3 regions of the Nonomuraea sp. bgisy101 genome follow, and region 3 is predicted to be linked to each of the others. Evidence: riboswitches for the same ligand, from Rfam matches in the RefSeq annotation. Region 3 holds a riboswitch; each other region holds the start of a gene.
The links. A riboswitch is a leader RNA that binds a small molecule or an ion and turns the genes downstream of it on or off. The one in region 3 is predicted to bind cyclic di-AMP.

Region 1 (10,285 bases), on a different contig from region 3:
GAACGCGTGCAGGCCCCGGTCGGGGCAGTAGGCGGCGCCAAGGACCAGGCTGCCTGCGCCCCGAGGCCGGCCGAACAGCCCGTCGGCATGCTCTTGGAGCAGCGACTCCACGCTGGGCACGGTGCGCTCGGCGACGTGGAGCAGGCCGATGAGGCCGGCGGCTCGGCCATCGCCGTCCCTGAGCAGTTGGAAGCCCGACGGATCGTCGCGCAGCCATTGCTCCACCATGCGGTCCGTCCGCCGGGTGTCCAGCCCTCCGCTCCGGGCCCACCAGTGCATCAGCTCGCCTATGTCGTCCGCGTCCCCCGGGTCGGCGGTGTGAACCAGGCCTGTGGAGGAACTCGCGGGGAACAGCGTCTCGCGCACGGCGTCGTCATCGGACAGGGCCATGACGCTCTCGGCGAGGCGACTGCGGTGCTCAGCACTGGGCTCTGTGGCCAGCAGGCGCTTGCGGTAGGCCAGCGCCCGGGTCCGCGTGCCGCGGTGAGCGGTCGGCTGCCGCCACCGGTGAGCCAGCTCGATCACGCTGCGGAACGGCTCGACCACGGCGAGCCCGAGTTCCGTGCGGGCTACGACGCTGAGCCCGCGCAGGGCGTCGAAGACTTCCGGGTCGGCCTGCAGCAGCGCCTCGTCGCCCGACCACATGGTGGCCAGCCGGTCGAGTGTGCCTCGCCATCGCTGTGCGGGCAGTTCACGGGAGAGCCGCTCGATGATCTCCTGAGTGATCTGATCGGCCACCGTCCCCGGAACGTGCGGCGACGCACCCGCGTGCAGCGCCCTGCACGCCGCGCCGGCGATCAGTGGATTGCCTGCGGCGAGGCGGACGACCAGGTCCTGGCTCTGCGGGGCGTGCAGCTGCGCGTCCGCTGCCAGCTTCCTGATCCGCTCGTCCTCCCATGCGGAAACCCTGAGCACCGTGGCCCCCGACAGGGTCCACTTCGGGTGGGCCAGCAGCGAGCGTCTGCTCACGACCAGCACCGGCCTGCCGTCCTGCTGTCGCCGCGCCCGCACGGCTTCCAGCGCGGAAAGCGCGTCCGGGCTGTCCGCGCTGTCGAGGGCCAGCGGTGCCCTGGTGTCCTCGGCGAGCGCGGCCGGTACGGCCTCCAGGGCGTCCGGCTGCGACAGATCCAGAACCGACACCGAGGCCAGGCTCGACACGAGTCGGGACTTGCCGATGCCGAGGGGGCCGGTGAGGTTGACGAGCGGATGCCGGTCCAGTGCCTCCCGCAGAACGTCCGGACTCACCCGCGGCGCCGGCCCGGCGGCTCGTGTTTCTCCCATCAGATCTCCTTGCATTCTCCGGCGAACGGCCATCGCCGCACACGGCGAACACGTCCTCGTCTGTGTGACGCGGCGGGAAAGCGGTCTGCCGCCCTCCGCTGAGACTGTGAGACTCCCGTGAGACTTGGTTTGTTTGCTTCCCGGCTAGTTTGTGCTCCGTGGTCACCAGGCACCGGGACCGAACTCGCGGGGGGAGACATGCAGGGCCGCACCATGTCCGTACTCGGCCTGAGCGGCGCCGAGGAGGATGTCTACCGCTACTTCCTGCGCAATCCACGCACACCCGCGCACGATATCCACGGGATGTTCCCCTTCGGCGAGGGGGGAGCGACGCAGGCGATCTCGCGCCTGCGTGACCTGCGGCTCCTGCACGGGGACGACGAGAGCACGTGGGCGACAGAGCCCGGTGTGGCCGTGCCCCGTCTGATGGAGAAGCAGTTGGCCTCGATGTACCGGACGATACGCCAGCTCACCAACCCTTGGCCCATACTGCGCTCGCTGCAGCGCGACCGGCAGGACCCGCTGCCGGAGCTCTCCGAGACGGCCGACGGCGCGGGCGTGACGTTCCGCCGGCTGGAAGACCCGCGGGAGGTACGCGCCCACATCGACGAACTCGCCTTCAGCGCCCAGGAAGAGGTACTGGCGGCCGAGCCCTACGACACGCTGCCGCAGGAGAACATCACGCACAGGCGGCCCGTCGACGTCCGCTGTCTGCGGCGCGGCGTACGCATCAGGAATCTCGTGCGCACGACCGCCCTGGAAGATCCGCACACCCTGAGCCATCTGCGAAAGCTGCACGCCGACGGTGCGCAGATCAGGGTCGCGAACGAACTGTCGCACCAGATGCTGGTCTACGACAGCCACACGGCGCTGCTCCCGATCGACGTCCACGACACCGCCAGGGGTGCCCTTCTCATCGAGGAGAGCACCCTGGTGGGCGGCGTCGTCAGCCTCTTCGAGAGGCTGTGGGCGGCGGCGACGGACTTCGCCACGCTGACGGCCCCCGGTGCCGGGCGGATCACCCGGCTCTCCGAGACGCAGCAGCGTGTGCTGACCTGCATGTGCACCGTGAGCAAGGACGAGGTGGGCGCCCAGCGGGCCGGCATGTCGCTGCGCACCTACCGCCGGCACATAGCGGACCTGCTGTGTGCGCTCGATGCCGGCAACCGCGCACAAGCAGCGTTGACGGCGCGCGAGCGGGGCTGGGTGTGACCGCATGCGGGGCCTCGCCCATCGTACGTGGTGATCTTGTACTCGACCGCCGTGAGGGAGAGGGTCAGCTCACGGATCCGACGGCGGATGGTGTCGCGATGTTCGAGCAGCACGTCGAGCCGCCATGGCAGCCGGCCTAGATCGGCCGGACCGACGCAGGGACGCCCTCGAAGTCGGCGCTGCGGGCGGTCTCGGCCCACTGCTCGACCTGCTCCAGGCCACGCCGGTAGACACCCGAGATACGCTCGACCGCCTCGCGCCCGAGCGGCAGCCGCAGCGGCACCTCGTCACTGTGCGCGAGGGACACGATGATCTCGGCCGCCCGCGCCGGGTCGCCTTCCTGCAGGCCGTCGGTCCCCGCCATGTCCGCGCGGACGGCGGCGAGCAGGTCGCGGTAGGTCTCGGACGCCTCGGCGAACTCGAGCACGTCGGCCGCGTTGAAGTCGGTCCTGAACCGGCTGGGCTCGACGATCATCACGCGGATCCCGAACGGCGCCACCTCCCCTGCCAGGGCCTCGGACCAGCCTTCGAGGGCGAACTTCGACGCGGAGTACGCCGACACGCCGGGGAACGACATCCGCCCGCCCTGGCTGCTCATCTGCACGATCGTCCCCGTGCCCCTGCCCCGCATCGCCGGCAGCGCCGCTCGGACGAGGGCCGCGGGGCCGAACAGGTGCAGCTCCATCAGCTCGCGCAACCGCGAGTCACTGACCTCCTCAACCGCTCCCACCACGGCCCGGCCCGCGTTGTTGACCAGCACGTCCACCTGCCCGAAGCGGTCGAGCGTGCCCTGCACGAGGTCCGCGGCCGCGGCGACGTCTCGGGCGTCGAACTTCGCGATCAGGAAGGTGTCCGGGTACGCGGCCTCCAGGTCGGCCACGCTCTCGGGCCGGCGCACCGCCGCCACCACGTTGTCGCCCGCCGCGAGCGCCGACTCCGCCAGTGCGCGCCCGAAACCGCGGGACGCGCCGGTGATGATCCAGGTCTGTGTCGTCATGGCGAGAACGCTATGGTTTCGAGCGCGCTCGAACGCAAACCCGCGCGACCACGAACACTGAGACGTCGTCGTGGTGAGCGGGTGGCGAGACGCCGGAAATGATGTCGCCGGGCATTCGGCTGAAGCGTAAGGTGCGGGCGTGCATCCTGCTGATTTCTATACAGGCATCGTCGCCGAGTTATACGGGCCGCTGAAGTCCGTGGCCCAAGATCCAGAGCCCTACGCGGCGTTCGTCCAAGAGGCTGGTTCCCCGGCTCTGGAGCTGGGGTGCGGGGACGGCGATCCATTGCTCGACCTGCGTCGGCGCGGCCTCGACGTCGAGGGTGTCGACTCCTCGGCGGACATGCTGCAGCGGTGCCGTCACCGGGCGCGGAAGCAAGGCGTCGATGTCGTCGTCTACCACCAGCGCATGGAGGCGCTCGATCTGCCACGCCGCTACCGTGCGATCTTTCTTGCCGGGCCGACTTTCAACCTGCTCCCCGACGACTCCATCGCTCTGGCCGCCCTTCACCGCATCCGCGACCATCTCGCCGTGGGCGGCACCGCCCTGGTGCCGCTGTTCGTCCCATCGCCCACACCTGCCGAACGGATCGGCCGGGTGCGCACCGCTACAGCGGACGACGGTGCAGAGTTGCGGGTCTCGGTGGTGTCCGAGGAGCGTAGCGATTCCGCGCGGACGCAGACGACGGTGTTGCGCTACGAGCGGTGCCGCGACGGCGAGAGCACCGTCGTGGACCGCCCCTGGGTACTGCACTGGTACACCCGCTCAGGATTCGAGAGCCTTGCCGCAGCCGCCGGCCTGATCGCGGTCTCGGTCCTGGAGTCGCCAGGCGCCTCCGACCTGCAATTCCAGCTGCAGGCCGCCGGTTAAGCTGCTGTCGAGTTGTCAGGGTTGCCTGCTGGTCGCCGCCCAGTCGAGGAGCGCCTGAGCGGTCTCGAAGCGGCGGCTGGAGCTGCTCTCTCCCAGAAGCACGCCGACCAGCTGACGGCCGTCCCGGTCGGCGGCGAAGGCGAGGGTGTAGCCCGCGGCGCGCGTGAATCCGGTCTTCAGGCCGATGGTGCCCGGCGTGCGGAGGAGGCGATTCGTGTTCCGCCAGGAGTAGGCGCGGTGCTCCGCCGTCTCAGGGATCGAGCGGTGCCGGGTGGAGCCGACCTTCTTGATCAACTGGTTGTTCAGCGCCGCCTGGGCGAGCCGCACCTGGTCGCGTGCGGTGGAGTAGCCGCCGCCCTTGGTGGGCATCCCGTCGACGTTGACGTACAGCGTGTCCTTCATGGCGAGCTCGCGGGCGTTGGCGTTCATCTTCGCCGTGAACGCGTCGACACCAGGCCCGTACGTGCGGGCGAGCGCGTGGGCGGCGTCCGCGCCGGAGGGCAGCATCAGGGCGTACAGCAGGTCCTCCACGGTGAGCCGGTCACCGGCGCGCAGGTACGCCACCGAGGCGCCGCCCCTCGACGCGTAACGCACGTCCTTGGCGGTGACCTCGACCACGTCGGTCGGCTTGGCCTGCTTCAACACGGTGTAGGCGGTCATCACCTTGGTAATGCTGGCCACCGGGACCCGAAGATCGGCCTTCTTGCTGAAGTAGACCTTGCTGGTCTTGGCGTCGATCACATGGGCGGCACGGCCGAGCACCGCGGGGGCGTCAGCGGAGGGGGCGGGAACGTGGGCACGGGGGGCCGGTGAAACGACCGAACCGGCCGGTGGGGCGGCCTGTGCGACAGGGGCGACGGCGGTCACGGCGCCTGCGGTGATGGCGACGCCGAGCAGCGCGCGGCCCAGCCGGTTCTTGAGGTACGTGGGCATGAAGGGGTTGTGCTCCTAGCTTCCATGCCGCCTACCGGGTTAGCTGACGGGTTCGGGCTGGGAAGTGCCCTACGGACGCGGCTGAGCCGGCGTTCGATTCACCCCAAGGGAAGTGGGTCCCCGGTTCCGTGGATACGGATTCGGCGGCCGAGTGTCGTCCTGCGGATGAGCCTCAGGAGACGCGCGGTCCGGGCAATGCAATGGCAACGGACGAGTCGACGGCTCGCTGCACAATGCACTAAAAATAGCCAAACTGCACAAAAGGGGCAAATACTCCACACTCGCTCCTGCCCGATCCGCTACGCGTCGGCGATCGACCCCCAGCCGTCGTTCCAGATGTTGTCCCAGTCGGCCTTCACGATGAGCTTGTACGCGCGGTGATCGCAGCACCGAGCCGGCAAGGTGCGACACCGACCGCCAGCAGGCGGAACCGGCTCGATCCGCGCCCCAGCCGCGTCCGTTGACTCAGCGTCCCCGGTCATGTCGGAGCGGGGACGGTTCGAGGTCGAGCGCGAGGTGGAGTTGGCGCGTCCACCAGCGCAGCTGCGCGGTCGGGTCGCTCGCCGCGACGCCGGTGAGGCCGGCGCTGCGGCGGAAGGCACTCCCGTAGAGAGGCTCCATCGCCATCGCTTGGTGGAGGGCCGCGACCGCGAGCCGCGTGTCCTCGATCGAAGCCGCGGACGGCCGGAGCCTGTGGAGTGCGTCGACAAGCGGGTTCAGCATCCCGTCGCCATGCTCTCGCCAGCCCGCAGCATGCAGCGCGACCGCCAGCTCGCCGTAGCCCTGCCGGTACAGACCTGCGAGTGACTCGACGAGCTCCAGGAGGTCGGCGCCCTGCTCCAGCCACGACGAGAGAACGTCCTGCACAGCGGCTCTCAGTTGGCGTCCACCGTGTCGAAGCAGTTCGCGCAGCAGGTTGTCGCGGCTCTGGAAGTGGTGTGTCACGCCGGCGTCGGTCATGCCGACCCGGGCGGCGACGGCACGCACCTGGACCGCCGCGACGCCTCCGTCGGCGAGCAGCGCTGCCGCGGCGTCGAGGATCAGCCGGCGAGCCTCTTCAGGCGGTCTTCGTGTACGGCGTGTCCCCACGACTCCAACCTTACCTTGACCGGCCAAGGCAGCGGGTCGTATCGTACCTTGACAGCTCAAGGTAAGGGGTGCGGACATGCCTGTGGTCGACCTCACGACGTCGCGAGGGAACGAGGTTCCGGCCTCCCGTGAGGGCCTCGCTCGACGATTCGGTGCCGTCCCTGGCGGCAGGCGCCGGGACGAGCCGGGCTCCGACCAGCGATGACCGAAGTCACCCTCGCCCGAGGAGACGTAACGCTGCGAGGCACGGCCACCGGCATCGGTCCGACCGTCATCCTGCTCCACGCCGGCGCCGAACGTCGCGGTGTGTGGACGCCGGTCGCGGCGGCGCTCGCCCTGTCCGGGCTCCGGACCGTGGCCTTCGACCTGCGCGGTCACGGCGACAGCTCGGGACGGGCAACGACGCTGCGGGCCATCGAGCAGGACGTGACCGCGATGATCTGCCGAGAGCCGGCACCGGTCGTCGTGGTCGGCGCCTCCCTCGGCGGGCTGGCCGCCATCGCGTCCCTCGCCGACCCACGCGCGGCACGACATGTCGCCGGGTTGGTACTCGTCGACGTCGTACCCGATCCCGATCCCGATCGGGTTCGCGCCTGGCTCGATGCCCGTGGCCTCCGCCACATCCACGCCGAGCTCGTCGAGGACATCCTCGAACGCGGTCCCGAGCTTCTGGCGACAGCCGCGAAGATCGAGCTGCCGATCCTGCTCGTTCGTGGCGGGCCGCGCTCACCGCTCATCGACGCTGAGGTGGAGCGCTTCCGCGCCGCCAACCCTGCGGTCACGGTCTCTCAGGTGCCTGCCGCAGGTCACCTGGTAGCTCGTGATGCTCCCGATGAGCTCGCCCGCATCGTCGCGGACCGCGCGTCGACGTGGCTCGCCACCGGGACGACCGCCCGTCGTGCCTTCGCGCTGCAACGCTCGCTGGGCGCCGACCGGCTCGACCACCCAGGTGGAACGCTGCTCGCCCACCTGCACAGGGTGCACGCCCTCACCGTGGCGTGGTCCGCCGCGCCACGCACCCAGCTGGCCGCCATCTGCCACGCGACCTACGGCACCGACGGGTTCCCGCACGCGCTCATGGCGACGACGGAGCGGCGACGGCTCGAACGCGTCATCGGGTCCGATGCCGAGTCGCTCGTCTATCTCTATGGCGCCTGTAACCGATCCCACACCTACCGCGGCCTCGGGCGCCAACCGCTTCCCGTCCGTGATCGCTTCACCGGCGACATCACGCCGATCCATGAGGCCGACCTCGTCGACTTCGCCGTGCTCACCATCGCCAACGAGCTCGACGTCGCCCGCTTCGCTCGTCTTCCACGCACGGCCCTGAACGAGATCCGCCGCCTCGTGGCCGCGCTCGCCGCCTACGCGCCCGTCGAAGCCGCGCGGGCGCTCGACGACGGCGCCCTCGCGTGACCATCGAACAGCCATGGACGCTCGCCGACCCGCCGGGGCTGTCCGGCGTTCGTGCCGGCGACGACCTTGTGGCTCCTCGGCGGCGGCGATCCCCTGCCTAGCCCGTGGTGAGATCGCGGCGGCGCATGCCGTACAGACCGAGGGCCGTCAGCGCCGCGGCGAGTGCGACCAGGACCACCGTGGCCACCGGGGCGAACGCCCCCAACGGGTGCCAGGGAAGGTGGGACAGCACCGACGTGTTCACCAGCCATCCCTGCACCCTCCAGTAGGGCCCCAGGATCTGGACGAACGCGCTGTACACGAGCACGACCCAGGCCGCGCTGATGGCCCGCGGGGCGAGCCCGAGCAGCGCGGCGGGTACGGCGAGCAGCACCAGCACCTCCGGGATGCGGAGCAGGCATGCCCGGACGACCTCGCCCGCGAGGGCGGGGTCGCCGCTCGACGCGGCGGCGCCGGCGCCGAGCGCGAGACCGTACACCGCCAGCAGGACGACCACGGCGAGCGCGGAGACCAGCAGGGACGACCCGAGCCACGTCGATCTGCCGGTCGGCCCGGCCAGCACTGGACCGAGACGGCCGCGCACCTCCTCCGCCCGGAGCCGGAGAACCGACAGGACCGCGAAGACGCCGGTGTAGAGGGACCCGGTGAACACCATGAGGCTGAGCCAGGCCCGCCCGAAGTCCGCCCCGGCGAAGATGGGGAGAGCGGTGGTCGACATTCCACCGGTCATGCCGCCCAGGACGAGTCCCACGGTGACGAACGCGGCTCCCCACCAGCCGATGGCCCCCTGCTGGAGCCTCAGCGCGAGCGTGAACGGCGAGCGCAGCCACGAAGGCGCCGTGGCCCGGCCGGGACGTGGGGCCACGAAGGCGGCAGCGAGATCTCTGCGGCTCGCCAGGGCGTAGGCGCCCGCGACCAGGAGCCCGGCGAGAAGAGCGGAAAGACCGAGCGGCCACCAACGATCGCCGGCCAGCACCCGGGCCTGCTGTGACCAGCCGATCGGCGACAGCCAGAACAGCGGACCGCCCTCCTGGCTCTGCATCGCTCCCGCACCGCGGAGAATCCACGCTCCGAAGAGCACCGCGCCCGCGAGCCCGCCGGCGCCTCTGGCGTACTCGGTGAGCTGTGCGGTGACCGCGGCGACCGCGGCGAACACCAGCCCGGCCGCGGCGAGGGAAGCGCCGAACAGCAGCGCGCCGCCGGTGGGAAACCCGATGCTGATCGCCGCGACGGCGGTGAAGACCGCGAGCGCGGCATCGCCCAGCAAGGCGACGATCAGCGCCGCGGTGAGCTGGGCGTGCCGGCCGACGACGGCCGCGCGGATGAGTTCGGCCCGGCCCGTCTGCTCTTCTGCCCGGGTGTGCCGGGTGACGAGCAGGATGTTCATCAGCGCGGCGGCCAGCAGGAACTCGACCCAGTAGGCGGCGAGGAAGTACTTCTGCGTGGTGACGGCCTCGGCGTCGAAGAAGGGCCCCGCGAGCACCCTCATGAAGGAAACCTGGATCAGCTCCGTGGCTTCGGCCAGGGCCTCCGGCGTCGGGACGACCGCGGTGGTGGCCGCGTAGTAGAAGCGCGGGACCAGGACTGTGATGGCGAGCACCCAGATCGGCAGCTTGATCCGGTCGCGGCGCAGCGCCAGCCGTACCATGGCGCCGGTGCCGGTCAGGTGGCCGCTCGCCGCTCTCGATCCGGTACGGCTGTGCGCAGGGGAGACCGTGGCGGTCATGCCGCCTCCTTGATCCCGTAGTGCCGGAGCATGAGCTCCTCCAGCGTCGGCGGGTGGCTGACCAGCGAGTGGATGCCGAACCTCGTGAGGTGCAGGACAGCCGCGTCGAGGTGTTCGGTGTCCACGCTGAACCGCACGCCGCCGCCCTCGATCTTCGCGTTGTGGATGCCGGGCAGCCGGTCGAGGCCGCTGACCGGTGCGGCGGTCTCGGCCACGATCGTCGTCCTGGTCAGGTGCCGCATCTGCGCCAGCGTCCCCGACTCCACGACCTTCCCCTCCCTGATGATGGTGACCCGGTCGGCGAGGGTTTCGACCTGGGCGAGGATGTGACTGGACAGCAGGATGGTGTGCCCGGCGGCCTTCGCCTCGGCGACGACCTGCTGGAACACCGCCTCCATCAGCGGGTCGAGCCCGCTCGTGGGCTCGTCGAGGATCAGCAGCTCCACGTCGGCGGCGAGGGCGGCGACGAGGGCGACCTTCTGGCGGTTGCCCTTGGAATAGGTCCGCGCCTTCTTCTTCGGGTCGAGCTCGAACCGCTCGATCAGCTCGTCCCTGCGCCTGTTGTCGAGCCCGCCGCGCAAGCGGCCGAGCACGTCGATGGCCTCGCCTCCGGTGAGGTTGGGCCACAGCTCCACATCGCCCGGCACATACGCCAGCCGCCGGTGCAACGCGACGGCGTCCGCCCAGGGGTCGCCGCCCAGCACCCTGGCGCTGCCGGAGGTGGCTCGCATCAGGCCCAGCAGGATGCGGATGGTGGTCG
Region 2 (10,285 bases), on a different contig from region 3:
AAGCGCCACGGGCAGATGGTCGGCGACGTCGAGCGGAATGTCGCCGAGGGGGATGAGCGACGCGCCACGGCGCCGCTTGCGGCGTGTGCCTGGACCGGGAGATCCATGGCGCGGCCTGCGGGTTCGAGGGGAGCGCGGCAGGCCGAGCGCCTGCGGGTGGACACGGTTCGCGTCTCGGGTCCAACACTTTGCCTGATCGGGAAGCACATAACGGCTGTCCGGCGGGTACAGGCGGGTAAACGACCGACATGAAGCGCGACAAGCCGGGCAAAGAGGATGTTTCGCCCGCGCTGTGCGACTGGTGCGGCGCGGTGATCTCAGCGGGGGCAGAGCTGTACAGCATGGCGCTCGACTCCTCCGTGATCCACGCCAGCAATCCCAGGTTCGACGGCAGACGTTTCCTGACCGCCTGTACCCATGAGCACCTGGCCGCCCTCGACGAGCACTACCGCCGCAGACCCTTCGTCGACGAAGAGCTGTGGGCGGGGAAGATCGCCAGAGTGATGGACAGCACGACCGAGCCGCTGACCCTCGCGGATCTGGTCGACGCCACCGGCTTGAGCCGGGAGCAGGTCGAGCGATCCATGGCATGGCTCGAAGCCCAGATCCATCGGCTGCGCCATCGATGACGCCCCGCCTGCCGCCGCGGCAGGCAGGTCACCACCGCACCGGCACTTCGGTCAGTTCGCCGCTCAGGACGTTGTTCCCTCAGCTCCTCCACCCCCGCAGTCGCCGTAGCGGGAAAACGGGCAGTGAGCTGGGAGAAGAGCACCTGCAGCTCGATCCGCGCCAGGGCGCTCCGATGCAGTGGCGCGGGCCGTGGCCGAATGTGCGGCGCGGTGCGGTCCGGGCCGGGCCCTCGGACACCGTCGCGTCGTGGCTGGCCGCGCCGGTGTTCAGGAGCACCGGTTCTCCCGCGCGTACGCGTACGCCTTCGATGTCGAGGTCGGTGCGGGCGTAGCGGGGGATGCCGCCGCCCTGGCCGGGCGCGCAGGATCTCCTCCACGGCTGGGTCGATGAGGGAGGGGTCGGCGACGAGCGCCTGCCGTCGGTTGGGGTCGGCAGGCAGCCACAGCGCCCATCCGCGACCTCGTCCACGGCCTCACGGCGGCCTCCCGCGAGGTCGCCGAGCGCAACCTGGCCGGACGCATCCCGCCGGGCCCATGGCGTTCGTGGGCGTCGCGCCTGCTACACACCCCCACCCTGGAAGCGGTCATCGCCTGGCTCGACGCGGGCAGGCCCGACCTGGCCGACCCCGCCGATTCAGCCGCGCGGATCGGCGAGGCCGTCCACGGCGTGATCGCCGCCGCACAGGGCGTGAGCCCGGACGAGTGAGCCGAGGCCCGGCGTGGCGTCCGCCGTGCGACTCGGCGTGGTGCCCGCCGTGCGGTTTGGCGTGGCATGCACCGTGCGGTTCGGGGTGGCGTCCGCCGTGCGACTCGGCGTGGCCCCCGCCGCTCAGCAGGGGGCGGCCATCCGCTGACCTGGGTAGCGGAAGAGGGAAGGAGGGGAGCGCATGGGAGGTCTCACCCGGCGGGAACAGTCCGTGGGTTCCGCCGCCGGCACGGTGGCCGGCCTCATCTGGGGCCTGGCCTTCCTGATACCGGTGCTGCTGCCCGGCTGGAGCCCGGTGGCCGTGACGGTCGGCAGGTACCTGGCCTACGGCCTGGTCTCCCTGGTGCTCTTCGCCTTCGGCGGGCGTGTTCTGTGGCGCCTGCTGCGGCGGCACTGGCGAGTGGCCCTGGCGTTCGCGCTGACGGGCAACGTCCTGTACTACCTGCTGCTCGTCGTCGGCATCGAGCTGGTCGGCGCGCCGGTCACCGACATCGTGATCGGCTGCATCCCCGTCACAGTGGCACTGCTCGGCAACGCGCTGTCGGGGGCCTACCGGTGGCGCTCGCTCGTCATGCCGGTGACGCTCGTGGCGATCGGCCTGACCGTGGTGAACGCGCTGGAGCTGGGTGGGGCCGCCCCCACCGAGGACCGGCCGCTCGGGCTGAAGGTGCTCGGCCTGCTGGCCGCCGTGGGCGCCGTCCTCCTGTGGACCTGGTACGGGCTGGCCAACGCGCGCTTCCTGAGCCGCCACCCCGAGGTGCCGGGCGGGGGCTGGTCCACGGTGATCGGCCTCGGCACGGGGGTCGTCACGCTGGCCGGCCTTCCTGTGGCCGCGCTGTCGGGCGAACTGTCGCCCGATTCCGGCCCGTCCGGGGAGAGTCCGGACCTGGCCGCGTTCGTCGTCGCCGTGCTCGTGCTGGGTGTCGTGGTGTCGTGGGCGGCCACGGGCCTGTGGAACGTCGCCTCGGCCCGGCTGTCGCCCACGGCCGCGGGCATGCTCATCAACGTCGAGACCGTGGCCGGGTTCGCCTACGTCTACGCGGCACGCGGCACATGGCCGCCGCTCGGCCAGGTCGTCGGGTTCGCCCTGATCCTCATCGGCGTGCTCAGGGTCGTCCGGCTGCCCACCACAGGGGGAAGACCGGCTGAGACCCGGTTCGGCCGCGCCGTTTTCCTCTGACGCGATGTCCTCTGGCGTGACGTTCCTCTGGCTCGACGGTCCTTTGACTCGACGCTCGTGAGCGCCGGGACGCCTGGATCGGCGACGCGGTGGCCGCGACGGACGCGGCGCGCCGCTGGACCGCATCGAAAGGGGTTCGACGGAGGGGGGACCTGGCCGGAGACGCCGGTCAGGGGCAGCCGGAGACGGGAGGGGAAGGTGTCCTGGACCCGCCGCGACCGGACGCGTGTCGTCGGGGGGGAAGGCCGGGGGAGGACACGGCACGTGCGGTGGGGGGAGGGGGCCCGCCGCTGGAAAGCGGGAGAGCCGAGGCGCCCCGCGTGGCGAGGGCCCTGACGGCGGCCGCCCCGGGTCCCGTGGTGGGCCCCCGTTACCAGGAGACGTGCCCGATGAGTCGTGGTTCGATCATCGGGCCGACCTGGCAACAGGGCCGGGGGAGTGCGGCGGAATCGTCAGCCCGAGTAGGTGGGGTAGCCGTAGCCGACGACCTGCGACGTGGGACGGACGCGCTGCTCGACGACGCCGTTGCCGGTGTTGCCCTCGATCGTGGAGATCGTGCCGTCGCCGTTGCCCTTCTCGACGAAACCGACGTGGTTGATGTCGTCGAGGCTCTTGCTGCCGCTCCAGGAGAAGAAGACGACCGCTCCGGGCTTGGGGGTCTGGCCCCAGCGCTTGTTGGCCTTGAACCACTTGGCGTGAGCCACGGTGTAGGCGTCCCAGCCGACCTGCGGACGGGCGCCGGTCTGCTCGCCGACCCAGGAGACGAACATCGCGCACCACGCGGCGTTGGCGTAGGCGGTGACGCTGCCGCCGTCCCTGGCGACGGTCTCCCTGGCGCGCTGCGAGTTGACGTACCAGTTCTGGAACTTGGTGCCGCCGCCCGCGGCGTTCTCCTTGATACCGATCTGCTTCTTGGCCTCGGCCAGAACCGCGGCAGCGCTCGGCATGGCCTTCGTCTGAGCCTTGCCGGCGGCGCTGACCCTGGCCGCGTCCTCCTTGGGCGCGCCTGCGAGGGCGGCTACCCGGGGGCTGTCGGCAAGCGGGAGCTTGTCGGCCTGAGCGATCTGGGTGGGTACGAGCGCGCCGGCGATGACGACTGCGCCCAGCGCGGCATGCGCGTAGTTGAGCTTGGGGGCACGGCTACGGCTGTGCTTTGCCATGTGAAGGGGAACTCCTTGCTAGCTTCCTGCCGCTTACCGGGTTAGCTGACGGGTTCGGACGCGAAGCTGCCCTACGGCACGATGTGCCGATTCACCCCAGAGAGATTGGGTCCCCGGTTCCGCGTGGTGCGGATTCAGCGGTCACAGGTGAACCTGTGATGATTGCAATGTCTGGCAATGTCCGGATTGCCCGGTTTATGCCTTGAGTGAGCCTAAGGTAATACATGAGGCAAGTAGCTTACAAATTGATAAAGGTCCGTCGATCATCTACGGTCAGGACATGTCGCCACAGGACCTGTTCAACAGGGGGCTGCGGGAAGACGGACACCGTCCGGACGAAGCCCGGCGATGGTATCTCCTGGCGATCGAATCGGGTCATCCCGCGGCCGCCCAGCGGGCGGCCTTCAACCTGGCGCTGATCGAGGACGAGAGCGGCCATCTCGACGAGGCTCGCCACTGGTACGGCAGGGCCGCCACACCCAGGGCGCAGTTCAACCTCGGCGTCCTGGAGGACTGCTGCGGCAACACCGAGGTCGCGCGCCGGTGGTACACCAAGGCTGTCGAATCGGGCCACCCGGAAGCGGCCCCGCGCGCCATGTTCAACCTGGGCCTGCTCGAGGACAGGGAGGGCAGGCCGGAGCGGGCCCGGGCCCACTTCCTCATGGCCGCGGGGTCGGGGCACGAGGAGGCCGCCGCCCGCGCTAGCGAGCGCCTAGCCTGATCCGCGCGTCCTCCAGCATCCGCATCATCGCCAGGCTCTCCTCCAACGGCATGATCGCGCTCTCCGTCCTGCCCTCGGCCAGTGCCAGCCGTACCTCGCGCACCTCTTCGGCGTAGCCGTTCATGGCCGGGTCAAGGACGAGTTCCTCGGGCTCGACGCCGGGCCCTGAGAGCAGGATCCGCTGCGGCGCCCAGAACGGCGCGGCGATGTCGGCCCGCAGCTCCGTCCCGACCACGGTCGCGGTGTTGGCCAGCGGGCTGAGCAGGGACGTGTCGAGCAGCGCCCGCGCCCCGCCCTCGTAGGTCAGCAGCGCCCCCACCTCGGCGTCGACGCCCGAGGGACCGAGCGATCCTGTGAGATGCGTCTCAGCCGGCTCGCCGAGCAGCAGCTGCGCCAGCCCGAACGGGTAGATCCCCAGGTCCAGCAGGACTCCGCCGCCCAGCGCGGGATCCCACAGCCGATGCCGCTCCTCGTACGGCATGACGAACCCGAACGACGCCTGCACAGAGCGCAGCGCCCCGAACCGCTCCTCGGTCAGCAGCCCTCTGATCAGCGGGTTGAAGCGCATCCACATCGCTTCCATGAGGAACACGCCAGCCTGCCTGGCCAGGTCCACCATCCGCTCGGCGTCGGCCAGGCTCGCCGTGAGAGGTTTCTCACACAGCACGGCCTTGCCCGCCGCGATGGCCGCCTCGGCCACCTCCAGGTGCTGGGCGTGCGGGGTGGCCACATAGACCACGTCCACCGCCGGGTCCTGGCACAGCTGCGCGTAGGAGCCGTAGGCCGACTCGGCCCCCAGCGTCGCCGCCAGCTCGGCGGCCCTGCCCTGGTCGCGGGAGCCCACGGCGGCGACCCGCATGCCGGGCTCCGCGGCGATGACCGCGCCGACCGTCCTGGCGATCCCGCCCGTGGCCGCGATTCCCCAACCCAAGTCACGCATGAGAGTCCTCTCTATCGGTGATCGATCTTCCCATCACCCCGGACACGCGTACGGCCCGCGCCCGGGGCGCAGGCCGTGGCCGACGGGCGGGTCAGCCCATCCAGTCGAAGGTGGCGGGGTCGGGACCGAGGCGCGTGCCCCTGTTCAGCGCGCCGATCGCCGCCATGTCCTCGGCGTCGAGGGTGAAGTCGAACACGTCGATGTTCTCCCTGATCCGCGAGGGGGTGACCGACTTGGGGATCACCACGTTGCCGAGCTGGATGTGCCAGCGCAGCACGATCTGGGCTGGCGACTTGCCGTGCTTGTGGCCCAGCGTGGCCAGCGCGGGGTCGTCGAGCAGCCCCCTGCCCTGGCCGAGCGGGCTCCACGCCTCTGTCAGGATGCCGTTGGCCTCGTGAAAGGCGCGCAGCTCCGCCTGAGGGAAGTGGGGGTGCAGCTCGATCTGGTTGATCGAGGGGACGATCTCCGTCTCGTTCATGAGCCGCTCGAGGGTCTCGATCGTGAAGTTCGAGACGCCGATCGCCCTGACCCTGCCCGCCCTGTAGAGCCGCTCCAGCGACTGCCACGCCTCGACGTACTTGTCCTGGGAAGGGACGGGCCAGTGGATGAGATACAGGTCGAGGTAGTCGAGGCCGAGCTTCGACAGGCTCGTCTCGAAGGCGGCCTCGGCCCTGTCGTGCTCGTTGTTCCACAGCTTGGTGGCGATGAACAGTTTCTCGCGAGGCACGCTCGAGCCGGCGATCGCGCGGCCGACGCCCTCCTCGTTGTAGTACAGCTTGGCCGTGTCGACGCTGGTGTAGCCGGCCTCGATCGCGGCTGACACGGCCCGTTCCGCCTCGTCGTCGGGCACCTGCCAGACGCCGAAGCCGAGTTGCGGTATCTGAACGCCGTCTGTGTTGAGCAGCAGCGAGTTCATGTTCATGCCTCCATTGTTCACTCCGCGTTAGCTGGCGCTTCGAGTGGGCGTCCTACCGTTGCGCGTGTCGTGAACGAACAGGAATCCGTGGCCTGGGTGGAGTCGCCACTACAGATGCTCTGCGCCGTCGAGGCCCACCACGCCGGGCTGCTGGGAGACCGGACGCTGGTGGTGCCACGCGCCGGGCTGCGCCCGCTCGCGGCCACCAGGCGTGAGCTGGTCACGCTCGACCTGCCAGAGGGGCTCGAGCTCGCCAAGCCCAGCGAGCGCATGCCACGCAGGCTCAACGCCGTCGGCGACGCCTTCTCCGGAAGGGTCCAACTGCGCTGGGTCATGATCCGTCCGGGCCGCGTCGTGATCGTCGACGACGGTCTCGCCACGATCAGGCTGCTCGAACTGCTGTCGGCCCGCCCTGTCAAGCCGCTGCTGCGGGCGCGCGCCACCCCGAGCACGTGGCGGAACACGCTCGGCCACCTGGCCGCCCGCAGGCTGCGCGCCACCGCCCGCAGGGGCGCGCTCTCCGTCTTCACCGCCCTTCCCGTGGAGGGCGAACTGGCCGCGGCCGTCGGGCAGGCGGGCGTGGAGCTGGCCCGCCACGACTTCGGCTGGCTGCGCAGTCAGCCGATGAGCACGCCCGGCCCCTCCGAGCGGACGGTCGTCCTCGGCACCTCCCTGGTCAGGAACGGCCTGGTGCACCGCGAGCGCTACCTGCGCTGGCTGACTGAGCTGGCAGAGCGGGAGCCGCTGGCCTACTACCCCCACCGCCGCGAGGACCCCATCGACCTGGCGGTCATCCGCGAGCGGCCGGGCATCACCGTCCACGCCCCCGGCGTCCCCGCCGAGCTGACGCTGCGGGGCCTGTCGGCCGAACAACGTGTGGTCAGCCTTCCCTCGACCGCGATCAGCTCGCTGCGGGTGCTGCTCTCCCCGCGCGGCGTCGCCGTCGAGCCCGTGCACGTGCCCGATGACTGGTGGACCAGCCGCGCGGCGCCTTCCCTCCGTTCGCACCTGCAGATGTTCACGGGAGTACCCAGTTGAAGGTCCTGGCCCTGGCCGATTCCGACTCGTACCTGAAGTGGGCGGCCAGCCTCCTGGACGACCTGCCTGCCGACTGCGTGACAGAACTGGCGGTCGTGCGCACCCCGATCACCCCCTCGCCCGAGCAGATCGCCGCCGCGGTGGCGGGGACCAGGGCCTCGACCGTCCCGGTCCTGTCGGCCAGAGCCCTCAGGCGTACGGCGGAGCGGCTGCGTCCCGACGCGATCCTCGTGGCGTGCACGGGCCCCGTGGTGGACGTGCTGGTCGCCGAGGTGTTCGACGGCCTGCGACCCAGGCCGGTCTTCGTCACAGGACTGCCCGGCATCTCGGTGCCGGCGACCGAGAAGGCCTGGCTGTTCCGCAGCGGCTGTGACCTGTTCGTCGTGCACAGCGGCAGGGAGGTCGCCGAGTTCGGTGAGCTGGCCGCGCGGCTCGGCGGTGGCGGCGCGGTGGGCCTGGCCAGGCTGCCCTTCCTGCGCGACGTCCCCTCCGTCGAGGGCGGCAACCGCGTGGTCTTCGCCACGCAGGCCAAGGTGCCGGGGCGGCGCGAGGAACGCGAGCTGATCCTGCGTTCTCTGGCGGCGCTCGCCGCCGCCCGGCCTGACCTGGACGTCGTGGTCAAGCTGCGGGCCCTGGAGGACGAGCGCCAGACGCACAACGAGCGCTACCACTACCAGCGGCTGTGGCGGGAGCTCGGCATCGAAGGCACGGTCAGGTTCGCGGCGGGGCCGATGCACGAGCACCTGGCCCAGGCCGCGGGGTTCGTCACCGTCAGCTCCACCGCGGCGCTGGAGGCGATCGCCCAGGAGGTGCCGCTGCTGGTCCTGTCGGACTTCGGGGTGAGCGCCGAGATGATCAACCTGGTGTTCGAGGGGAGCGGCGTCCTCGGCACGCTCCAGGAGGTGGCGGAGGGCGCCTTCCGCGAGCCCTCGCCCGGGTGGTGCGCGGAGAACTACTTCCACCCCGCCGGCCGCAGCGACTGGGTGGCGCTGCTCACCGCGCTGGTCATCGGGCCGCGCACGCCCGCGCGGTCCCTGCTCGACGGGCCGGAACACGTGGCCGCGCGGCGCCGCGCCCGCCTGCGGGTGGAGGTGCCACCCCAGGTGCTGCGGGTCGGCTACCGCGCCAAGCGCAAGGTCCGCCGCTACATCAGGTCGTTCACCTGACGCCCCAGCGTCAGCCGGCGAGCCGCTGCATCCTGGCGGCGGCCGCCCGGTGCCGGCGCAGCACGTCCTCCACGCCCTGCGCGGTCAGCAGCCCGTCCCGCACGAGCGCCCGGCCCGCGATCAGCGTGTGCCTGGCCGAGGCGGGCCCGCACCGCAGCCACGCCTCCACCGGGTCGGTCAGCGCGCCCGCGTAGGCCGGCCCCTCCAGTGGCCAGCACACCAGGTCGCCCACGGCGCCCGGCTCCAGCACGCCGAGTTCGCCGGAGCGCCCCAGGCACGCCGCGCCGCCGCGCGTGGCCAGGTCGAGCACGTCACGGGCGGTCATCCCCGTGGGGCCGAGCCGTTGGCGGCCGAGCAGCAGCGCCGTACGGGCCTCGAGCCAGAGCGAGGCGGAGTCGGTGGAGGCCGAGCCGTCGCATCCCAGCCCGACCGGCACTCCCGCCGCCCTGAACTCGCGGACGGGCGCGAAGCCGCCTCCGCCGATCAGCATGTTCGACGAAGGGCAGTGCGCCACTCCCACACCCGCCGCCCCGAGCCTGGCGATCTCCCCGTCCGAGGGGTAGATGCAGTGCGCCACCCACGACCTGCCGGTCAGCCATCCGACCTCCTCGAACTGCTCCACCGGCCGCCTGCCGAACCGCTCCATGCAGTAGGCGTCCTCGTCGGGATCCTCCGCCAGGTGGGTGTGCAGCCGCACGTCCAGGGACTCGGCCAGCTCCGCGGCCCGCCGCATCAGGGAGGGGCTGACGCTGAACGGCGAGCACGGCGCGATCGCCACCCGCACCATCGCCCCGTGGGAGGGGTCGTGGTGCAGCTTCACCAGGCGCTCGCTGTCGGCGAGGATCTCCTCCTCGTCCTGCACGACCGAGTCGGGCGGCAGGCCGCCGTCCTTGACCGACAGGCTCATCGAGCCGCGCGTCGGATGGAACCTGAACCCCAGCTCCCTCGCCGCCTGGATCTCCGCCGACCACAGGTCGCCGTCCCCCGCGACGTAGAGGTGGTCGGTGGAGGTCGTGCAGCCGCCCAGCGCCAGCTCCGCCAGGCCCACCCACGCCGAGAGGTAGCTCGCCTCCTCGTCCAGGCCGGCCCACAGCGGGTACAGGCCGGTCAGCCACTCGAACAGGCTGCCGTTGACGACCGGCGCGTAGGACCTGGTGAGGTTCTGGTAGATGTGATGATGGGTGTTGACCAGCCCGGGGGTCACCAGGCAGCCGGAGGCGTCGAGGATCTCCACAGCTCGCGGTTCCTCGCCGGCGCCCACGCCGCTGACCAGGCCGCCGGTGACGGCGACCCAGCCGCCCGCCAGCTCTCGCCTGTCGTCGTCGCAGGTCGCCACCAGGACGGCGTTCCTGACCAGCAGATCGTGGACCATCTCAGGCGCCCCTCTCCTCGTGTGCGCCTGTGGTCGTACCCGGTCCTGCGGCCCCGCACCCGGGGCAGGAGGCGGATCAGCCGAGGGTGCGCGAGAGGCGGCGGCGGATGCGGCCGAGCGTGCCGGGGCGCTCGCCCTGCGGCAGCAGCCCGATCGCCCCCAACCGCTGCCGCTTGAAGTAGCGGCCGACGCCGTGCCCCGCGATGAACGCCTCCGCGACCGGCCGCAGCTCGGGGTAGGCCTCGCTCTGCATGCAGTACCCCACCGCCCCCACCAGGTCGGAGATCTCCACCGGCGGCGGCGCCTGCAGCGCCCCGTCGGCGGTCAGCCAGGGCAGCAGCGCGTCGACGACCGTCACCGGGATCCTGTTGCTGTTCTCGTACGGCGAGAGCCGCTCCAGCACCGTCGAGGTCCCGTGCGTCGCCACCTCGAGCCCGAAGTAGCGTGAAGCCGTCAC
Region 3 (10,285 bases):
CACCGATCGCGGCGAACGAGAGAAGACCGCCCACCACCGGCACCACCTGAAGAATGACGCCGCCCCAGGTGACACCCGCCCGCTTGAGCGCGGCATCGCCGGACAGTCCGCCCGGAGTCAGAGCACCGCCAACCGGGACGATCTTGATGCCCATGACCATCTTGCCCAGCGTCTGCCCCTTGGCCTTGGTCATCAGGTACTCGTAGCCAACGTAGAACAGCGTCGCCAGGACCGCCGCAATCGCCGACGCCGCGAACCCGCTCAGCCCGCTCGTCGCACCGGTGCTGAGGTTGTAGCTGGCCACGAAGAAGATGGCGAGGATGAGACCCAGCACGAACCAGAAGATCCCGAAGATCACACCGTCGACGATGCGGGCGACCAGGCGCTGCCACCACTCGGCGAGCGGGGCGGGCGCGCCGGGCGGCTGCACCCCTGCCGGCGCCCCGTAGGGCTGGCCGTAGCCGGGCTGCCCGTACGCGGGCTGCTGCTGGCCGTAGCCGGGCTGGGCGTAGGGCTGCTGCTGGCCGTACGGGGACTGCTGGCCGTAGCCGGGCTGCGACTGGCCCTGCTGGCCGTAGTCGGGCTGACCGTAGGAAGGCTGCTGGCCCGAGGACGGCTGCTGCTGCCCGTAGCCGGGCTGCTGGCCGTAACCAGGCTGCTGCTGCCCATAGCCGGGCTGCTGCTGGCCGTGGCCGGGCTGGCCGTACTCGGGCGGCTGGCCCGAGGATGCCTGCTGACCGTAGCCCTGCTGCTGCCCGTAGTCGGGCTGACCGTAGGAAGGCTGCTGGCCCGAGGACGGCTGCTGCTGCCCATAGCCGGGCTGCTGACCGTAGGAGGGCTGCTGCTGCCCATAGCCGGGCTGCTGCTGGCCGTAGTCAGGCTGGCCGTAGGGCTGCTGCCCCGAGGAAGGGGCCTGCTGCCCGTAGCCGGGCTGCTGGCCGTAGGAGGGCTGCTGCTGGCCGTAGCCGGGCTGCTGACCCGAGGACGCGGCCTGCTGGCCGTAGCCCTGCTGCTGGCCGTAGCCGGGCTGGCTGTAGCCCTGCTGACCATAGCCCTGCTGCTGCTGGCCGTAGCCCTGCTGCTGGCCGTAGTCGGGCTGGCCCTGGGACGGCTGACCGTAGCCGCCGCCTTCATGGCGGTAGCCCACGATCGTCACGTCAGGATCGGGCTGCTCGCCCGGGCGTCCTGCGTTCTGCTGACCGTATCCGGAATTGTCATCAGGTTGATCCTGCGGATACGGCGGCTGTCCGGTGCTCACCGTGTCACCTCGCTTCGATGGCGCATGTGGCACATGTCAGGACACATGCTTGCTGTTGCCCAACGTATCGACATGAGTATCAACAATCACCTTTCCTCTTGGTCAACGCCATAGTCAACTGCTTCCAGATGGAGCAGCATCCTGGTGTTGCCAAGGGTGTTGGGCTTGACATGCTCCAGATCCAGAAACTCGGCCACACCCTCGTCGTAGGAGGCCAGCAACTCGGCGTAGACCTCGGGTGACACCGGTGTTCCCTGGATCGGGACGAAGCCGTGCCGGGCGAAGAAGTCGACCTCGAACGTCAGGCAGAAGACCCTGCGGAGCCCCAGGTCACGGGCCGTTCCCACCAGCGCGGTAACAATACGGTGACCGATGCCTGAACCTTTGACGGCGGGGTCGACCGCGACCGTGCGAATTTCGGCGAGGTCCTCCCAGAGCACATGGAGCGCGCCGCAGCCGACGACCTGGCCGCCGCGCTCGGCGACCCAGAACTCCTGGACGTCCTCGTACAGCGTGACCGTGGCCTTTTCCAGCAGCTTGCGGCCCGCGCCCGCGTAGATGTCGACCAGGCGCCTGATCGACCTGACGTCCGGCGTGCGGGCTCGCCGTACGACGATCTCGGTGTCCTGCATTGTGCGCTCGACGACCTGCTCCATGGCCCTTCAGCGTACCTAGCTCGTTTCGGCCCACCCTTAACTACCGTCACATGACGCACTGTAGCGAGGCGGGCACGCTATGCATCTCTGCACGACAAACCCGACAAACCTTCGCGAAACTCAGTAAAGGCTTTGCAATCCCCTGGTCGATCGGGCTTTTGCGTGATCTACCCGTGATCCTTTGGATGCGCATCCTCTACTGGATTGGCAGTTCTGGTTGAGCACGAACCTTGCTTGCACTAGTGTCCACCGACGATGTCCCCCACGCGGCCAGGCGTGGAGACACGCCTAATCCCCCACAAGGGGAGCCGGGGACCCGCCGGCGGCCGCCCAGCCGTCAAGGGGTGAATCCGAGCTCGGGCTCGGTAGGGCTGCTCCGGCCCGAACCCGTCAGCTAACCCGGTCGGCGACTACGAGAGGAGCTGGTTGGTGAAGCGCAGGCGCATCCGCGAAGGGGAGTCGGCGGGCGAGCACGCCCGCCCCCACGAACCCGGTTCCCGCCAGAAGCGGTTCGCGATCCTGGGCGCCGCGATGGCCGTTCTGGTCCTCACCACGCCTCTCGGCTCGGCCATGGCCGACCCCAAGCCGTCGCTCAGGGAGCTCTCCAAGCAGGTCGAGAAGCTCCACAACGACATCGAGACGCTCACCGAGCAGTACAACGGGCAGCGCGAGAAGCTCAAGAGCGTCAAGAAGTCCGCGGACAACGCCAAGAAGATCCTGGCCACCAGCGAAGCCGATCTGGCAGCCAAGCGCGCCAGGGCCACCCTCCTGGCCGAGAGCACCTACATGTCCGGCGGTTTCACCGACGGCCTCGCCTTCGCCAACGCGACCGATCCCGGCGCCTTCCTCGACGCCGCCGCCACCTCCTTCGCCATCAACCAGCAGCAGGGCCAGGAGGTCAAGGAACTCGCCGAGTCCATCGCCGCCGCGGAGAAGGCCAGGGCGACGGCCAAGACGCGCCTGGCGGAGGTCCAGAAGCTCGTCGACGACCTCGGCGGCAAGCGGGACAAGATCACCTCGATGGTGGCCAAGGTCGAGAGCAGCCTGTTCAGGCGGGCGATCGGCGAGGCGGGACGGCCCGGCACCCGCGCCACCAAGGTCAACCTGCCGATCATCGGCAGCGGCAAGGCGGCGGAGGCCGCGCGCTGGGCGCTGACGCAGCAGCTCAAGCCGTACGTGTGGGGGGCCGAAGGTCCCGGCTCCTACGACTGCTCGGGGCTGGTCATGGCCGCCTACCAGCGCGTCGGCATCAGCCTGCCGCACTACACCGGCGACCAGTGGACCGCGGGCACGCACATCACGCGCGAGGAGCTGCGCCCGGGTGACCTGGTCTTCTTCTACAGCGACCTGCACCACGTGGGCATCTACATCGGCGGCGGGATGATGGTGCACGCGCCCCAGACCGGCGACGTCGTCCGGATCGCCACGATCGGCAACAGGCCCTTCGCGGGAGCCGTCCGCATCGCCGACTAGTAGCCGGGAGCCGCTCGCGCCGGAACCGGATGGAGGCCGTACGCGAGACGCAACCGCGCCGGCTAGATGAGTCTTCGGCGCGCCGCCCAGGCCACCGCCTCGATCGCCGTGGCGACGCCGATCCTGTCGCAGATGACCCGCAGGCGGCGGCGGACCGTGCGACCGCTGATCTCCAGCGTCCTGCCCACGCGGTCGACCGTGACGCCCTTGGCCAACTCCGCCAGGAGTTCCAGGTCGTCCTGGCTCAGCACGACTCCGTCGTCGGTGAGCACATCCATCGGGAGCCCTCCCCCCAACAGCACAACTCGGCGACGTCTCGGCCCGAGCAAGCTGCTCGTCTCGCAGACGGTAAACGCATACGGGAAAGGTCGTCAAGGTCGATTCGTGCGGCGCTTGACGGCGGCTATTGACTTGATCGTTTCTATATGAAGAACTCGCATGGCGTGTGGTGCGTAGAACGGTCCACAACCGCCTAACAGGAAACTGTCCTTATCCGGAATTTCGCCCCGATTGTTCGCCGTCCCGTTGGGCGTCATAGTGTTCGCGGGGGAGCTCGACATCCTCGATGTGACTCTCGGCCCATTCCTTGATCGCCGCCATGAGTGGCAGCAGGCTCGTTCCGAGTGGCGTCAGCCGATAATCGACCCGCACCGGCACCGAGGCGGTCACCGTTCTGGAGGCCAGGCCGTCCCTTTCCAGTCCGCGAAGCGTCTGGGTCAGCATCTTCTGACTCACACCCGCCACCGTCCTGGCGAGATCGCTGTAACGCAGCGGCCCATTGGCGAGAGCCGTGAGCACCAGACTGACCCATTTGTCACTAAGCGCGTCGAGCAGCTTCCTTGAAGGGCACTGCGCGATATAGGCGTCATAAGCCTGCTTGGCCTCGGCGCGGCGCTCGGCCGCCGTCATGGTCGCCAACGGGGCTCCTTCGGGTGGGTTACGCACTTCCAGGTGCCTTCTTACCAGAAGAGAGCAGCTCTCCCTAGGGTCGGCGGCATGACGACAATGCGTGCGCTCATCGGCGGTTCAGGCTCGCCCGAGCTCATCGAGGCTCCGATCCCTCAGGCGGGCAGCGGCCAGGTGCGAATCAAGGTGGCGGCGGCGGGGGTGAACCTGTTCGACCTCGCGGTCGCGGCGGGAACCCTCGTCGACTACGGCGTCGCCCGCAGGCTCGCCTCCTACGGGCTCGGCTTCGACGCGGCAGGCGTGATCGACCAGGTCGGCGAGGACGTGGCCTTCACGCCCGGCCAGGAGGTGATCGCCCTCGTCGGCCGGCTGGAGCTGCCGACCAAGGCGCAGGCGGAGTACGTGGTGGTCGACGCCCACGCGGTCGCGCCCGCGCCGCAGGGGATCTCCGCCGTCGAGGCGGCCACGCTGCCGCTCAACACGCTGACCGCGTGGCAGGCGCTCGACAGGGCGCGGCTGGACCAGGGCAGGACCGTGCTCGTCACAGGCGCCGCCGGCGCGGTCGGCGGGTTCGCGGTGGAGCTCGCGACCGCCCGCGGCCTGCGGGTGGTGGGCGCGGCCGGGAGGGACGACGAGGAACTGGTGCGGGGCTTCGGTGCGGAATGGTTCGTCCCGCGCGAGGAGGACCTCGGGGAGGGCGTCAGGCGGCGGGTGCCCCACGGGGTGGACGCCGTGATCGACGCCGCGGTGACCGGCCTCGCGGGGCTGAACGCTCTACGCGACGGCGGCACCTTCATCACGCTGACGGCCGGAGTGGCACCCGTCGCGCTGCGCGGGACCGACGTGGCGACCGTGTTCTTCAGGGAGGAGCCGCGCCAGCTCGCCGAGATCGCCCGGCTCGCCGGGCTCGGCAGGCTCACCGCCAGGGTCGCCGGCACCTACCCGCTGGAGAAGGCCGCCGACGCGCACGCCCGCCTGGCCGCGGGAGGCCTGCGCGGCCGCCTGGTCCTCACACCTTGACGCGTCACGACGCGTGTCCGGTACGGCGCGAGCCGCTCGCCTGCCGTACCCGGTCCCTCGCGGGAAGCCCGTGCGGGACCGGGGCAGAGGCAGGGTCAGTGGGAGGGCTTGACCAGCGGGAACAGGATCGTCTCCCTGATGTTCTTGCCGGTGAAGGCCATGATCATCCGGTCGATGCCCGCGCCCATGCCACCCGTCGGCGGCATCGCGTACTCCAGCGCCTGGAGGAAGTCCTCGTCGAGCTGCATCGCCTCGAGGTCGCCCCCGGCGGCCAGCACCGACTGCTCGGTGAGCCGGCGGCGCTGCTCGATCGGGTCGACCAGCTCGGAGTAGGCCGTGCCGAGCTCGGTGCCGAATCCGATCAGGTCCCACTTCTCGGTGAGCAGCGGATCGTCGCGGTGCTGCCTGGTGAGCGGCGAGGTCTCCAGCGGGTAGTCCATGACGAACGTCGGCTGGATCAGCGTGTGCTCGACGAGCTCCTCGAAGAGCTCCTGGACGAGCTTGCCCTGGCCCCACTTCGGGTCCCAGTGGATGTCGCGCTTGTCGGCGTACTTCCTGACCTGGTCGAGCGGGGTCTCGGTGGTGATCTCCTCACCGAGCGCCGCGGAGACCGACCCGTACAGCGTGATCCGCGGCCACTGCACCAGACCCAGGTCGATCTCGACGCCGTCGTGGACGACCACGGTGGTGTCCAGAGCGGCGACGACCGCCTTCTGGTACATCCGCTGCGTGAGGTCGGCCATGTCGTTGTAGTCGAGATAGGTGCCGTAGGCCTCGAGCATCGTGAACTCGGGGTTGTGCGTGGAGTCCGCGCCCTCGTTGCGGAAGTTGCGATTGATCTCGAAGACCTTCTCGATGCCGCCGACCACGAGCCGCTTCAGGTAGAGCTCGATCGCGATGCGGAGGTAGAGCTCCATGTCGTAGGCGTTGATGTGCGTCTTGAAGGGACGCGCCGCCGCGCCGCCGTGGATCGGCTGCAGCATCGGCGTCTCGACCTCGAGGTAGCCCTCCTCGTGCCAGAAGTCGCGCACCGCGCGGACCGTGGCGCTGCGGACGTGGGCCATCCTGCGCGCCTCGTCGTTGACGATGAGGTCGACGTAGCGCTGCCGTACCCGGGCCTCGGGGTCGGTGAGGCCGACGTGCTTCTCCGGCAGCGGGCGCAGGCACTTGGAGGTGATCTGCCAGCTGTCGGCGAGGATGGACAGCTCCCCGCGGCGGGAGGTGATGACCTCGCCCTCGATGCCCACGTGGTCGCCGAGGTCGACGTCACGCTTCCATGCGGCCATCGACTCCTCCCCGACCTTGTCGAGGGAGATCATGACCTGCAGGTCGCCGCTGCCGTCACGCAGGGTGGCGAAGCAGAGCTTCCCGCCGATGCGGTTGAGCATGACGCGCCCCGCGACGCCGACCTTGTCGCCGGTCGCGGTGTCAGGGTCGAGGCCCTGGTATTTCTCCCTGATCTCGGCGTTGGTCGCCGTACGGGGAAAGGTCACCGGATAAGGGTCGACGCCCTCGGCGCGAAGGCGGTCGAGCTTCTCCCTCCGGATGCGCATCTGCTCGGGAAGTTCGTCGCTCACAACACCAAAGGGTACCGATATGGCGCAATGCAAGAGTTCGTCAGCTCTTTGCAAAGGGAGTGCAAGCAGAGGGGCTTAGAACTGACGCATAGAGCCCAGGGGGGATCCGGCAGGGAGCCGGAACCGTGGGGCTCAAGGAGAGATCATGATGAAGAAGCTCGCGACAGGCTTCCTCGCAGTGGCCGCCACCGGCGCACTCGCTCTGTCGCTCCCCGCCACCGCCAACGCCTCCACTTCCTCCTCCTCCACCACCTCCGCCTCGGACTACGACGACTACTGGGGCCCCTACTACTCCAAGTACGGCCTCGCCAGGGCGAACGGCTGGATCGGCGTCGAGGGCGACTACGAGGACGGCAACTCGGTTCACGTCAAGGGCCGGCTGTACGACCTGGACAACAGGAAGTACAGCGAGGGCGGCAAGTGCGCCTACGTGAAGTTCCAGGCGGCCGACGACGAGTACGACTGGTACCAGGTCTACTCCCGCTACTACTGCGGCTACCCCGGCTACAAGACCTTCTCCTTCCACGAGGACGACGTCTACGCGGTCCGCGTCAAGGTCTGCCAGTACGACCCCTACACCCACAAGGTCAGCAAGTGCGGCAAGTGGTGGGACATCTACGACGCCGAGGAAGTGTGATCGTCACTGCGCCGAAGGGCCCCTTCCCGCGGGGGCCCTTCGTCATGTCGTGTTGCGGTTGTAGATGAGCCTGAGCCCGATGAGCGTCAGCCACGGCTCGTGCACGTCGATCGAGCGCGACTCCCTGACCACGAGCGAGGCGTGGCCGCCGGTCGCCACCACCGTGACGTCGTCGGGGTCGTCGGCGAGCTCGGCCGCCATCCGCTCGACGATGCCGTCGACCTGGCCGGCGAAGCCGTAGATGATGCCGGACTGCAGCGCCTCGACGGTGTTCTTCGCGATGACGGACCGCGGCCTGATCAACTCGACCTTGTGCAGCTGCGCTCCCGCGGCCGCCAGGGCGTCCACGGAGATCTCGATGCCGGGCGCGGTGACCGCGCCGACGTACTCGCCCTTGGCCGACACCGCGTCGAAGGAGGTCGCGGTGCCGAAGTCGACGATGATGCAGGGCCCGCCGTACTGGTCGATGGCGGCCAGGGAGTTGACGATCCTGTCGCTGCCGACCTCCTTGGGGTTGTCCATCCTGACCGGCACGCCGGTGCGGATGCCCGGCTCCACGATGACCGCGGTGACGTCGCCGTAGTAGCGGCGGCACATCTCGCGCATCTCGTTGAGGACAGAGGGGACCGTCGAGCAGATCGCGATGCCGCTCACGTCCGCGCCCTTCAGCAGGGGCGACTGGGCCAGCAGCCCCTGCACGACGACCGCGATCTCGTCGGCGGTACGGCGGGCATCGGTGGCGATCCGCCAGTGTTCGATGACCTCCTCGCCCTCGAAGAGGCCGAGAACCGTGTGCGTGTTGCCGACGTCGATCGCTAGCAGCATTTAGTTCCCCCGTAGATCCAGGGCTATGTCAAGCGCAGGTGCCGAGTGCGTGAGCGCTCCCACAGCAACGTAGTCCACGCCAGTTTCGGCTACATCACGGGCCGATTCCAAGGTCAGCCCTCCGCTCGACTCGAGTCGCGCCCTCCCGTCGACGAGTTTCACGGCCCGGGCCAGCTCCTCCACCGTGAAGTTGTCCAGAAGGATCTCTTCGGCGCCTTCGGCGAGGACGGGCGCGATCTGGTCGATCCTGTCCACCTCCACCTCGATCGGGAGGTCCGGATACAGATCTCTCACCTTGCGGAAAGCCTCGGCGACGCCTCCCGCGGCGACCACGTGGTTGTCCTTGATGAGGGCGGCGTCCGAGAGCGACATGCGGTGGTTGACCCCGCCGCCCGCCCTGACCGCGTACTTCTCCAGCGCCCTCAGCCCCGGCAGCGTCTTGCGGCTGTCGCGCACCCTGGTGCCCGTCCCCTCGACCGCGGCGACCCAGCGGGCGGTGAGCGTCGCGACGCCGGACAGGTGGGTGAGCAGGTTCAGCGCGGTGCGCTCGGCGGTGAGCAGGTGGCGCGTCTCGCCCTGGACGGTCATGAGCACGTCGCCGCGGCGCACCCGCTCGCCGTCCTTGACGGTGCGCTCGACGGAGGTGACGCCGAGCCTGCGGAAGACCATCTCGGCGACGGCGAGGCCCGCGACCACGCCGTCGGCCCTCGCGACGACGTCCGCGGTCGCGAGCTGGCCCGGCGGGATCGTGGCCAGGGAGGTGACGTCACCCGCCTCCTGGAGGTCCTCGGCGAGCGCGCGCGAGACGACCTCGTCGACGACGGCGGCGTCGAGGCCCGCGGACTCCAGTTCGTCCGCCAGGCGCGGCCCCGTCCCGTGCGGGGTGTAGGTCATGGTCAGTCCTTCCGGTGTCAGCGTGATGTCCAGGTGCCCGAGCCAGTTCTCGTCGTCGCGGTCGGGGAAGTCCTCCCGCCAGTGCGAGCCCCTCGTCTCCAGGCGGGCGTGGGCGGCGGCCACGAGGACCGAGGCCACGGTGAGCAGGTTCGTGCTCTCCCACGACTCCACGCATGGCTGGACGGCCACCGGGGTCCATCTGGCATCCCGCAGCGCGGTCCCCGTCCTGACCACCGAGGACCTGCTGCGCAGCACGCCCGCGCCGCTGCTCATGTGGGCCTGGACGCGCGTGCGGGCCCGGGGGTCGACGAGGCCCTCCTCGGCGGTGGACACCACGGGCTCGCCGGGGGCCGGCCGTACCTGGTGGATGTCCTCGGCGATCCGCTCGGCGAAGACGAGCCCCTCGAGCAGCGAGTTGGAGGCCAGCCTGTTCGCGCCGTGCACGCCCGTGCAGGCGACCTCGCCGCAGGCGTAGAGGCCCTCGATCGAGGTGCGCCCCCGCAGGTCCGTCCTGACGCCGCCGCTGGCGTAGTGGGCGGCGGGCATGACGGGGATCGGCTCGGTGGTCGGGTCGATCCCGTGGTCGAGGCAGATCGCGTAGATCGTCGGGAAGCGGTTCTTCCACTTGTCGAGGCCGAAGTGGCGGCCGTCGAGGTAGACCTGCCCGGGCTCGCTCGTGATCGCCTTGGCCACGACGTCCCGCGGCGCGAGCTCGTCGGTGAACCTTTCGCCCCGGGCATTGACGAGGTGGGCGCCCTCGCCGCGCACGGCCTCGGAGATCAGCGGCTGCTGGCCCGTCGACTCCTCCCCCAGCCACAGCACGGTGGGGTGGAACTGGACGAACTCCAGGTCCCTGACGACGGCCCCCGCGCGCAGCGCGAGCGCCACGCCGTCGCCCGTGGAGACGACGGGGTTGGTGGTGGAGGCGTAGACCTGGCCCATGCCGCCGGTGGCCAGCACCACGGCCCTGGCCCGCGCCTCGCCCACGCCGTCGCGCGCGCCCTCGCCCATCACGTGCAGCGTCACGCCCCTGGCCCGG

Region 1: another riboswitch for cyclic di-AMP. It lies ahead of AC3EO4_RS34415 (D-alanyl-D-alanine carboxypeptidase family protein); the one in region 3 lies ahead of AC3EO4_RS07380 (C40 family peptidase).
Region 2: another riboswitch for cyclic di-AMP. It lies ahead of AC3EO4_RS51050 (CHAP domain-containing protein); the one in region 3 lies ahead of AC3EO4_RS07380 (C40 family peptidase).

Annotation. Positions count from the first base shown of each region.
Region 1 is NZ_JBYITD010000021.1:156,524-166,808, reverse strand. Features, by position in the region: gene AC3EO4_RS34435 (hypothetical protein) at 1-1,281, opposite strand, end outside; gene AC3EO4_RS34430 (hypothetical protein) at 1,480-2,493, shown strand; gene AC3EO4_RS34425 (SDR family NAD(P)-dependent oxidoreductase) at 2,630-3,490, opposite strand; gene AC3EO4_RS34420 (class I SAM-dependent methyltransferase) at 3,630-4,361, shown strand; gene AC3EO4_RS34415 (D-alanyl-D-alanine carboxypeptidase family protein) at 4,377-5,294, opposite strand; cyclic di-AMP (ydaO/yuaA leader) riboswitch at 5,308-5,450, opposite strand; gene AC3EO4_RS34410 (TetR family transcriptional regulator) at 5,760-6,383, opposite strand; gene AC3EO4_RS34405 (alpha/beta fold hydrolase) at 6,585-7,799, shown strand; gene AC3EO4_RS34400 (ABC transporter permease) at 7,897-9,525, opposite strand; gene AC3EO4_RS34395 (ABC transporter ATP-binding protein) at 9,522-10,285, opposite strand, start outside.
Region 2 is NZ_JBYITD010000053.1:24,133-34,417, reverse strand. Features, by position in the region: gene AC3EO4_RS51060 (hypothetical protein) at 249-629, shown strand; gene AC3EO4_RS51055 (DMT family transporter) at 1,517-2,515, shown strand; gene AC3EO4_RS51050 (CHAP domain-containing protein) at 2,968-3,675, opposite strand; cyclic di-AMP (ydaO/yuaA leader) riboswitch at 3,691-3,825, opposite strand; gene AC3EO4_RS51045 (tetratricopeptide repeat protein) at 3,956-4,396, shown strand; gene AC3EO4_RS51040 (Gfo/Idh/MocA family protein) at 4,377-5,336, opposite strand; gene AC3EO4_RS51035 (aldo/keto reductase) at 5,428-6,252, opposite strand; gene AC3EO4_RS51030 (hypothetical protein) at 6,322-7,290, shown strand; gene AC3EO4_RS51025 (DUF6716 putative glycosyltransferase) at 7,287-8,456, shown strand; gene AC3EO4_RS51020 (8-oxoguanine deaminase) at 8,467-9,828, opposite strand; gene AC3EO4_RS51015 (alpha-2,8-polysialyltransferase family protein) at 9,905-10,285, opposite strand, start outside.
Region 3 is NZ_JBYITD010000003.1:244,880-255,164, forward strand. Features, by position in the region: gene AC3EO4_RS07370 (RDD family protein) at 1-1,258, opposite strand, end outside; gene AC3EO4_RS07375 (amino-acid N-acetyltransferase) at 1,345-1,914, opposite strand; cyclic di-AMP (ydaO/yuaA leader) riboswitch at 2,190-2,338, shown strand; gene AC3EO4_RS07380 (C40 family peptidase) at 2,344-3,387, shown strand; gene AC3EO4_RS07385 (LuxR C-terminal-related transcriptional regulator) at 3,450-3,665, opposite strand; gene AC3EO4_RS07390 (winged helix-turn-helix transcriptional regulator) at 3,877-4,296, opposite strand; gene AC3EO4_RS07395 (NADP-dependent oxidoreductase) at 4,384-5,313, shown strand; gene lysX (bifunctional lysylphosphatidylglycerol synthetase/lysine--tRNA ligase LysX) at 5,409-6,890, opposite strand; gene AC3EO4_RS07405 (hypothetical protein) at 7,036-7,527, shown strand; gene AC3EO4_RS07410 (type III pantothenate kinase) at 7,570-8,352, opposite strand; gene AC3EO4_RS07415 (L-aspartate oxidase) at 8,353-10,285, opposite strand, start outside.